Regions from separate parts of the Streptomyces sp. NPDC005963 genome, predicted to be linked through region 1. Evidence: riboswitches for the same ligand, from Rfam matches in the RefSeq annotation. Region 1 holds a riboswitch; the other holds the start of a gene.

Region 1 (5,297 bases):
GGGTGGCCAGGGCCGGGGTGCCGATCCGCAGGCCCGAGGTCACCATGGGCGGCCGGGGGTCGTTCGGGATGGCGTTGCGGTTGACCGTGATCCCGACCTCGTGGAGGCGGTCCTCGGCCTGCTGGCCGTCCAGCTCCGAGTTGCGCAGGTCCACGAGAACCAGATGGACGTCGGTGCCGCCGGAGAGCACGGAGACGCCGTGCTCGGTGACGTCGTCCTGGACCAGGCGCTCGGCGAGGATGCGGGCCCCGTCCAGGGTGCGCTGCTGGCGCTCCTTGAACTCCTCGGAGGCCGCGACCTTGAACGACACCGCCTTCGCGGCGATCACGTGCTCCAGCGGGCCGCCCTGCTGGCCGGGGAAGACCGCGGAGTTGATCTTCTTCGCCAGGTCGGCGGTGGAGAGGATCACGCCGCCGCGGGGACCGCCGAGGGTCTTGTGCGTGGTGGTGGTCACGACATGGGCGTGCGGCACCGGGTTCGGGTGCAGGCCGGCCGCGACCAGACCGGCGAAGTGCGCCATGTCGACCATCAGATAGGCGCCGACCTCGTCCGCGATCCGACGGAAGGCGGCGAAGTCCAGCTGGCGCGGGTACGCGGACCAGCCGGCGACGATCAGCTTCGGCTGGGACTCCTTGGCCAGCTTCTCGACCTCGGCCATGTCGACCCGGCCGGTGGCGTCCACGTGGTACGCGACCACGTTGTACAGCTTGCCGGAGAAGTTGATCTTCATTCCGTGGGTCAGGTGCCCGCCGTGCGCCAGGTTCAGACCCATGATGGTGTCGCCGGGCTTGAGCAGCGCGAACATCGCCGCCGCATTGGCCTGCGCGCCCGAGTGGGGCTGCACGTTGGCGTGCTCGGCGCCGAAGAGCTCCTTGATGCGGTCGATCGCGATCTGCTCGACGACGTCGACGTGCTCGCAGCCGCCGTAGTAGCGGCGGCCGGGGTAGCCCTCGGCGTACTTGTTGGTGAGGACCGAGCCCTGGGCCTCCATCACCGCGACCGGAGCGAAGTTCTCCGAGGCGATCATTTCCAGGGTCGACTGCTGGCGGTGGAGCTCGGCGTCGACGGCGGCGGCGACGTCCGGGTCCAGCTCATGGAGAGGGGTGTTGAGAAGCGACATCTCGAAGTCCCTGTCGGGGTCGTGGTCGGTGACTGAGCGAGCCGGCCGACCGCTCGGGTCGGCCGGACCCCGTCAGCTGCTGGAGAAGGCGGCGTACTCGTCGGCCGAGAGCAGATCGTCCTGCTCACCGCTGACGCGCACCTTGAAGAGCCAGCCGCCCTCGAAGGGCGCGGTGTTCACCAGCGAAGGATCGTCCACGACGTTCTGGTTGATCTCCGTGACCTCACCCGAGACCGGGGAGTACAGATCGCTGACGGACTTGGTCGACTCCAGTTCGCCGCAGGTCTCGCCCGCGGTGACCGTGGAGCCCACCTCCGGGAGCTGGGCGAAGACGACGTCGCCGAGCGCATTGGCAGCGAACTCGGTGATGCCGATCGTCGACACGCCTTCCTCGGCGGCCGACAGCCACTCGTGTTCCTTGCTGTAGCGCAGCTGCTGGGGGTTGCTCATGACGAGGATTCTCCTGTACGCGGAACCTGCTGGTGAACGGATGGCCACCTGCCGAGACGGCGGCGGACGTGCCGGGTGCCTCGCGACTCCCGGGGGGTGTTGTCGACGCTACTTCCGTCGCTCACTTCTGGCGCTTGTAGAAGGGCAGCGCGACGACCTCGTACGCCTCGTGCGTACCGCGGATGTCGACGCCCACGCCCGTGGTGCCGGGGGCCGCATGGGCGGCGTCCACATAGGCCATGGCGATGGGCTTGCCCAGGGTGGGGGAGGGGGCCCCGGAGGTCACCTCGCCGATCACCCGGCCGTCCGCGACCACCTGCATGCCGGCGCGCGGTACCCGGCGGCCCTCGGCGATCAGACCCACGAGCTTGCGCGGAGGGGCCGTCTCGGCGCGTTCGGCGGCTGCGGCCAGGGCTTCACGGCCGATGAAGCGCCCGTCATTGGAGGTCTTCTCGAACTTCACGACCCGGCCGAGACCGGCGTCGAAGGGGGTGAGCGCATCGGTCAGCTCGTGCCCGTACAGCGGCATCCCCGCCTCCAGGCGCAGGGTGTCGCGGCAGGACAGACCACAGGGCACCAGACCGGCGGACTCCCCGGCCTCGGTCAGCGCCCGCCACAGCGCCTCGGCGTGCTGCGGCTCCACGAACAGTTCGAAACCGTCCTCGCCGGTGTAGCCGGTGCGCGCGATCAGCGCCGGCTGCCCGGCGACCGTACCGGGCAGCCCCGCGTAGTACTTCAGACCGTCGAGGTCGGCGTCGGTGACCGACTTCAGGATGCGGGCGGACTCCGGACCCTGGATGGCGAGCAGCGCATACGCGTCCCGGTCATCGCGCACGGCCGCGTCGAAGCCGGCGGCCCGCTCGGTGATCGCGTCCAGGACGACCTGGGCGTTTCCGGCGTTGGCGACCACCAGGTACTCGGTCTCGCCGAGCCGGTAGACGATCAGGTCGTCGAGGATGCCGCCGTCCTCGCGGCAGATCATGGTGTAGCGGGCGCGACCGACGGCGACCGAGCCGATGTTCCCGACCAGCGCGTGGTCGAGCAGATCGGCGGCCCCGGGGCCCGTCACGGTGATCTCGCCCATGTGCGAGAGGTCGAAGAGACCGGCGCGGGTGCGGACGGCGTTGTGCTCGTCGCGCTCGCTCGCGTACCGCAGGGGCATGTCCCAGCCCGCGAAGTCGGTCATGGTCGCGCCCAGCGAACGATGCAGTGCATCGAGGGCGGTACGACGGGGGGTAGTGCTCATGGACGGGGCTCCCAGGGCATGGCCGACGAGGACGGTCCTCCCCATCTGTCATCGGAACCTGAGAGGTTCGTCACGACCACGCACTCAGGTGGTCACGACTTGCACCTTGGGTGGAGCCGCCGGGGCGGCCCGCTTTTCAGATCTGCCTCATCACACGCGGTACGGGGCCTGAGAGATTCAAGGGAGGAACTTGCTCCTTCGGCGCCCGGCACACAGTGCTCGGGACTCTCCCGCGTGGATTCGAACGGCCGGTATGCAGTTGGCGGGCACATCATTACACGCATCTCGGCCCGGTGGGGGGGCGGGGACCTCGTGGATCTTCCGTGGTCGAGGTGCGTTCTTCGGCCATCGTCCGATCCCCGGCCGTGTCTTGGGGCGCGGCTCAGCGGCAAATAAGTTGCCTCCCATTACCATTTCTTTACGCTTCATGGGCAAGTGTGTGGTGACTGACATGGGGGAGGGTGTAATGACGTTGCAGCACTCCAGTGCCTACGCCACTACGGCGGGGGTGCCCGCCCGACCACAGGCGCCCGCCCGACCACGCCTGGGGGCGACCACGCCGGTGTTGCGGGACCTGCGGGACCGCGCAGGGCGCAGCCCCCGGAGCCTGATCTTCGCCGCGGGGGACGTGGTGGTCGTTTCCGGCCTTCCCGGCAGCGGCAAGTCGACCCTGATCCGGCGCGCGGCCAGCGGAAGCCGCATCGACTCGCAGGACACCCGGGACCGCTGGGCACTGCGGATGCCGCGCTTCCTGCCGTACGCGGTCTACCGCCCCTTCGTCCGCTACGCGCACTACGCGGGACTGCGGCGCGCCCTGCGCAGCGGGGAGAGCGTGGTGGTGCACGACTGCGGTACGCAGGCATGGGTGCGGCGCTGGTTGGCCCGGGAGGCGGGCCGGCGCGGCAGCGCCCTGCACCTGGTGCTCCTCGACGTGCCCCCACAGGTGGCCCGGCAGGGCCAGTTGGAGCGCGGCCGGGGTGTCTCCGGATACGCATTCGCCCGGCATCGGCGGGCGACCTCCCGGTTGATCGCCGATGCCGAGTCCGGGAGGCTTCCGAGCGGCTGCACCTCGGCGGTCCTGTTGGACCGTTCGGCCGCTGCGGGCCTGGCCAGGGTGCAGTTCACGGCGACGGGAGCGGCCGGCTAGTCGGCGTGCTGGGGGCCACCGGGTCCGACGCGTGGGGCCGGTGGTCGGCGCGTCTCCCTGGATCGTGGTGGGCCCTGCCCGCGTTCGACGCCGGGACGGGTGCGCCTCCTGCCGGGATTCCCGGGCCGGCCCGGACCTCTGTCTTCCCGCCGTCTCCCCGGACGGTGTCAGCGCGGCGCCCGCTCGGCATTAGGGTCTGAGGGCAAGCCGTGGGATGACCGGCCGAGCCGGGGAGAGAGCCGCCAGATGAGCATTCCAGAGCACGTACACCCGCACCCCTACGCCAGCGGCTGGCCGGCGAACGAGTTGGAGCAGACCCTCGCCGCCTCCCTGGACCACCCCGGCGCGGGCGCGAGGCTGGTCGAGGTACTCGGGCGCAGCCTGCTGTGGGTCCCCCTCCCGAACGGCGGTTCACCGGAAAGCCACGACCTCGACCTCCCCACGATCGAATTGGACGGCGCGGCCTTCGTCCCCGTCTTCAGCTCCGAAGAGCAGTTCCTGACCTGCGTCGGCAACCACATGTCCTTCACGGTCGCCCCCGCCCGGGAGTTCGCCCGCGGACTGGCGCCCCAGTTGGGCATCGCCGTCAACCCCGGGGGCACGGTCGGCGCCCCCCTCCCGCCCCCCGCCGTCGCCGAACTCTGTCGCACCGGCCGTACGCATCTGGACGGGCCGGCCTCGGGCGGCCGGGTGCGGCTGTTCGAACCGGACTGGCAGGAGGACCCGGTCGACTTCCTGGCCGCGGCAGCCGCCGAGTTCGATGCGCTGGGCGGCATCCTGACCGCACGGCGGGCGCTCGCCTCCGTCGAGGGCGATCCGCCCTCCCTGTTCATCGGTGTTCAACTCGCCGTTCCGGGCGTGCTCGAAGCCACCGACAGCGCACCCCTGGGCGCACTGGGGCGGGCGCTCGGTCGGGTCCAGGTCGGCTGGCCGGTCAACCTCGTCCTGCTGGACGCGACCCAGGACCCCGTCGTCGACTGGATGCTGACCAAGGTGCGCCCCTTCTACCGACGGGACGACCACTAGGTCGGGTCAGACGCGGTCTAGGTCGGGTCCGTCGTCAAGTCACTGTCGGCGGGGCAGATTAAGCTGGTCGTCTGGCCCCGCCTCCCGCCGTTGCGGAGGCCGTGCCGGATCGTCAGTCGAAGATGAGGGGCGGGGACCAGGGTGAGCGCGTCAGGCACCGCGGCGGCCGGACACGTCGAGCACATGCTGCGCCAGGTGATCCCGGGGCGCTTCGATGCGTACGAAGGACTGCTGAAGGCACTGGCCGACCCCGCGCAGGGGCGGGTCTGGATGTTGCTGTGGCAGGGCACCCCGGGCTCCCACGACGC
Region 2 (5,297 bases), on a different contig from region 1:
TGCGGTTGGGGGCGCCCTCGGCCGACGTCTGGGGGAGAGCGGACCGTATCCGCTCCAGGAGAGCGCGTCGGAGTCATCGGCGGAGACCATCGGCTACCGGGGACCGACCGCGTGCGCGGCGGCCGGCATCACCTATCGACAACTCGACTACTGGGCGCGCACCGGCCTGGTCGAGCCCAGCGTCCGGGCGTCGCACGGGTCGGGCACCCAGCGGCTCTACAGCTTCCGTGACGTGGTCACCCTCAAGATCGTCAAGCGTTTCCTGGACACGGGCTTGGCCCTCCAGAACATCCGCGCCGCCGTTCGCCACCTGCGTACCCGCGGGGTGGGCGACCTGGAGCGCATGACGTTGATGAGCGACGGTGCGACGGTCTACGAATGCTCTTCGCCGGACGAGGTCGTCGACCTCCTCCAGGGCGGTCAGGGGATCTTCGGCATCGCCGTGGGCGTCGTGTGGCGTGACGTCGAGACGGCCCTGTCACAGTTGCACGGTGAGCGGATCGACACGGGCGAGACCCTCGTCGGCAACCATCCGATGGACGAGTTGGCCCGACGCAGACGGGACCGGGCGGTATAGATCGCCCCGCCCTGACGGCGAGCTGCGGTGCTGCCCGACGCCTTTGTCACAGGCGTGAGGCAGCATCGGAGATGTGAGATCCGTTCCGACGATCCTCCACCTCGACATGGACGCCTTCTATGCGGCAGTGGAGCAGGCGTCCAAGCCCAGTCTGCGCGGAAAGCCCGTGATCGTCGGCGGGCTCGGGCCGCGCGGGGTCGTGGCCACCGCTTCGTACGAAGCACGCCGCTTCGGCGTGCACTCGGCGATGCCCATGGCGTACGCCCGGCGGCTCGCTCCGAACGCCGCGTATCTGGTGCCCCGGTTCTCCCTCTACCGTGCGGTCAGCGAGCAGGTCATGGAGCTCTTGGGGAGGCTGTCCCCGCTGGTGGAGCCGCTGAGCCTGGACGAGGCGTTCGTCGATCTGGAGGCCGGGGGCACCGCCGACGACTCTCGATCCGCACGGGCGGCGGGTGAGTCACTGCGCGCGGACATCCTCGCGGCGACGGGCCTGACCTCATCGGTGGGGCTCGCGGGCTCCAAGATGCTGGCGAAGATCGGTTCGGAGCAGGCCAAACCGAACGGCCTGGTCCTGATAGAGCCGGGCACCGAGCGGGAGCTGTTGGGCCCCCTGCCGGTGCGGACACTGCCCGGGGTCGGGCCGGCGACCGGTGAGCATCTGCGCCGGGCGGGGATCACGATCTGTTCCGAACTCGCCGCGGCGGGTGAGGACGAACTGGTACGGCTGCTGGGCAAGGCGCACGGTTCGGCACTCCATCGGATGGCCCTGGGGCACGACGATCGACCCGTGGTCGCCGAGAGGGACGCCAAATCGGTGTCGGTGGAGGACACCTTCGACGTGGACCTGCACGACCGGACCAGGATCAGGGCCGAGGTGGAGAGGCTCGCCGAACGCTGTGTGGTGCGGTTGAGAGCGTCCGGGCACTCAGGGCGCACCATCGTGTTGAAGGTCCGGCGCTACGACTTCTCCACGTTGACCAGGTCGGAGACGCTACGGGGACCGACCGACGATCCGGCCGTGGTGCGGGAGGCGGCCGGCCGTCTGCTGGAAGCGGTGGACACGACGGGTGGGGTGCGGCTGCTGGGGGTGGGGGTGAGCGGACTCGCCGACTACACCCAGGAGGATCTGTTCGCCCAGGCGGCCACCGCTCGGGAGGAGCGGGAACGGGAGGAGAGCGACGCGCCGCCGGTGCCGACGGTCCCCAGCAGCACGGGGCGGGTGCCCTTCGAGCAGTCGGGCGGGGGTTCGGCCACGTCCGTACCGCCGGATGGGTCGTCGGCTTCTGGTGGTTCGGCGAGCGGGACGTCCGGGAGCGGAGCTGCCGAGGGCGCGGGTCCTCGGGGGACCGAAGAGTCCGGGGTGGCTGTGCGGGCGACGCAGGAGCTCGCCGACCGTCGCTGGCAGGCCGGTCACGATGTGCACCACTCCGAGCACGGGCCGGGATGGGTGCAGGGGAGTGGTCTGGGCCGGGTCACCGTGCGGTTCGAGCAACCGGGCTCGCCTCCGGGGCGCGTCCGTACGTTCCGGGTGGACGATCCGGACCTGGTGCAGGCCGAGCCCCTGCCCCTGGTCGCCATCGGGCGGGCGGGCGAGCGGGGCGGCTCCGGTCGAACCGATCAGGTCCCCTCGTCCTCACGGCCCGCGATACGGCCGAATGAGCGATCGGGCGGGGGCTTCTCTCCGGCCGGATCGGACGGGGCGGCGGGTGTCTCCGGTGCCGAGGAGAGTTCGAGCCCGTAGTGGTGGTAGAGCTGGAGCTCCTGTTCGGGCGAGAGGTGCCGGCCCACACCAAAATCCGGTGCGTCCTTGATCAGGGACCGCTCGTAGGGCACCTGGAGGACGTCGTCGGCGAAGGTGCTCGGCTCCAGCGGGACAAAGGCGTCCCTGCTGAAGAGCCCGGTGCGTACGGCCGCCCATTCGGGTGCACCGGTGGCGTCGTCGAGGTACACCTCGTCCACCGTCCCGATCTTGGCACCGTTGCGGTCAAACGCCTTGCGGCCGATCAGGCTGCGCGGATCGATATCGGTCTGCACGAGTCCTCCATATGTTGGCAAACTGCTGCATGAGCCGCTAAAAAATACGAAAGTGCACAAAGTCGGTGTCGGCCACTTGAGCGATTGCCGAGAAGGCGCGCTGGTAGGCTGACTAGCGGCTGCTGACCCCGTGCGGGAGAGTCCACCGGAAGGACGACGGTGGCGCCGAAGGAGCAAATCCTCCCCGGAATCTCTCAGGCACCTGTACCGCACGGACGAGGTCACTCTGGAAAGCAGGGCGGGCGTCGGACGGCATCCGCTCTCACCGACGGTGAAAGCCGGAACGCTGCTGTTCGGCGATCCGGTGAAACTCTCAGGTTGAGATGACAGAGGGGGAGGCCGTCCAGGGCATCTTCGTGATGCCCCTCGCAGGTCGCGTCAGACCAGGAGGCCTCCTACATGACCGCCAACCGCACGCCGCTCGCCCAGCTGGAGCGAGGCACCCCCTTCGAGCAGCGCCACATCGGACCGGACTCAGAGGCCCAGGCCAAGATGTTGGCGCAGGTGGGATACGGCTCGCTGGACGAGTTGACCGCCGCAGCCGTCCCCGAGGTGATCAAGAGCACGGAGGCGCTCGCCCTGCCCGACGGGCGGTCCGAGGCCGAGGTGCTGAGCGAGTTGCGCACCCTCGCCGAGCGCAACAAGGTGCTGGCGCCGATGATCGGCCTCGGCTACTACGGCACCTTCACTCCGCCGGTCATCCTCCGTAACGTCATGGAGAACCCCTCCTGGTACACCGCGTACACGCCGTACCAGCCCGAGATCTCCCAGGGGCGGCTCGAAGCCCTGCTGAACTTCCAGACCACCGTCGCCGATCTGACGGGTCTGCCCACCTCCGGCGCCTCCCTCCTTGACGAGGGCACGGCAGCCGCCGAGGCCATGTCCCTCGCCCGCCGGGTCGGCAGGGTCAAGGGCGGTGTCTTCCTGGTCGACACCGATGTCCTGCCCCAGACCCTCGCGGTGATCCAGACCCGTGCCGAGCCGACCGGCGTCGAGGTCGTCACCGCAGACCTCGGCGACGGGATCCCCGCCGCCATCGCCGAGCGCGGCGTCTTCGGCGTACTCCTCCAGTACCCGGGCGCGTCCGGAGCCGTGCGCGACCTCGCGCCGGTCATCGAGCAGGCCCACGGCCTCGGCGCGATCGTCACCGTCGCCGCCGACCTCCTCGCCCTCACGCTGCTCACCCCGCCCGGCGAACTCGGCGCCGACATCGCCGTCGGCACCACCCAGCGCTTCGGCGTCCCCATGGGCTTCGGCGGACCGCACGCCGGCTACATGGCCGTACGCGAGAAGTTCGCGCGCAGCCTGCCCGGGCGCCTCGTGGGAGTCTCCGTCGACGCGGACGGCAACAAGGCGTACCGACTCGCACTCCAGACCCGTGAGCAGCACATTCGCCGCGAGAAGGCCACCAGCAACATCTGTACCGCCCAGGTGCTGCTGGCCGTCATGGCCGGCATGTACGCGGTGTACCACGGCCCGGACGGACTGCGGGCGATCGCCCGCAGGACCCACCGCTACGCCACGCTCCTCGCCGAAGGGCTGACGGCCGGCGGCGTCGAGATCGTCCACGGCAGCTATTTCGACACCCTGACCGTACGGGTGCCGGGTCGCGCCGGAGCGGTCGTCTCCGCGGCGCGCGAAGACGGGGTCAACCTCCACCTCGTCGACGACTCCCACGTCTCCATCGCCTGCGACGAGACCACCACCCGCAGCAATATCGTCGCCGTCTGGGCCGCCTTCGGCGTCGAGGCGGACATCGACGCCCTCGACGCGGTCACCGCGGAAGCCCTGCCCCAGGCGCTGCTGCGCGGCAGTGACTTCCTCACCCACCCGGTCTTCCACCAGCACCGTTCCGAGACCGCGATGCTGCGCTATCTGCGTCGGCTCGCCGACCGCGACTACGCCCTGGACCGGGGCATGATCCCGCTCGGCTCCTGCACCATGAAGCTCAACGCCACCACCGAGATGGAGCCGGTCACCTGGCCCGAGTTCGGGCAGATCCACCCCTTCGCCCCCGTCGAGCAGGCCGCGGGCTACCTCACGCTGATCCGCGAGTTGGAAGAGCGCCTGGCCGAGGTCACCGGCTACGACAAGGTGTCCATCCAGCCCAACGCGGGTTCTCAGGGCGAACTGGCCGGGCTGCTCGCGGTCCGCGCCTACCACCGGGCGAACGGCGACGAGCAGCGCACGGTCTGTCTGATCCCCTCGTCCGCCCATGGCACCAACGCGGCGAGCGCCGTGATGGCGGGCATGAAGGTCGTCGTGGTCAAGACCGCGGACGACGGTGAGATCGACGTTGCGGACCTCCGCGCGAAGATCGAGCAGTACCGCGACGAACTGTCCGTACTGATGATCACCTACCCGTCCACCCACGGGGTGTTCGAGGAGCACGTCGCCGACATCTGCGCGCAGGTCCACGCGGCCGGCGGTCAGGTGTACGTCGACGGCGCCAACCTCAATGCGTTGGTGGGGCTCGCCAAGCCCGGAGAGTTCGGCGGCGACGTGTCGCACCTGAACCTGCACAAGACCTTCTGCATCCCGCACGGCGGCGGCGGCCCCGGCGTGGGACCGGTCGCCGTCCGCTCGCACCTGGCCCCCTACCTGCCGAACCACCCGCTCCAGCCGACCGCCGGCCCCGAGACGGGAGTGGGCCCGATCTCCGCTGCGCCGTGGGGTTCGGCCGGAA

What was found. Region 1 has a riboswitch for glycine ahead of gcvT (glycine cleavage system aminomethyltransferase GcvT). Riboswitches for the same ligand answer to the same signal wherever they lie in the genome.
Region 2: another riboswitch for glycine. It lies ahead of gcvP (aminomethyl-transferring glycine dehydrogenase); the one in region 1 lies ahead of gcvT (glycine cleavage system aminomethyltransferase GcvT).

The regions. Positions count from the first base shown of each region.
Region 1 covers NZ_JBEXVD010000016.1:77,456-82,752, reverse strand. The annotation lists gene glyA (serine hydroxymethyltransferase) at 1-1,120, opposite strand, end outside; gene gcvH (glycine cleavage system protein GcvH) at 1,193-1,570, opposite strand; gene gcvT (glycine cleavage system aminomethyltransferase GcvT) at 1,692-2,816, opposite strand; glycine riboswitch at 2,964-3,059, opposite strand; gene ABZ348_RS21470 (AAA family ATPase) at 3,283-3,963, shown strand; gene ABZ348_RS21465 (enhanced serine sensitivity protein SseB) at 4,210-4,989, shown strand; gene ABZ348_RS21460 (enhanced serine sensitivity protein SseB C-terminal domain-containing protein) at 5,131-5,297, shown strand, end outside.
Region 2 covers NZ_JBEXVD010000010.1:8,470-13,766, forward strand. The annotation lists gene ABZ348_RS16000 (MerR family transcriptional regulator) at 1-577, shown strand, start outside; partial or broken gene ABZ348_RS16005 (DNA polymerase IV) at 651-2,150, shown strand; gene ABZ348_RS16010 (PRC-barrel domain-containing protein) at 2,195-2,611, opposite strand; glycine riboswitch at 2,735-2,831, shown strand; gene gcvP (aminomethyl-transferring glycine dehydrogenase) at 3,011-5,297, shown strand, end outside.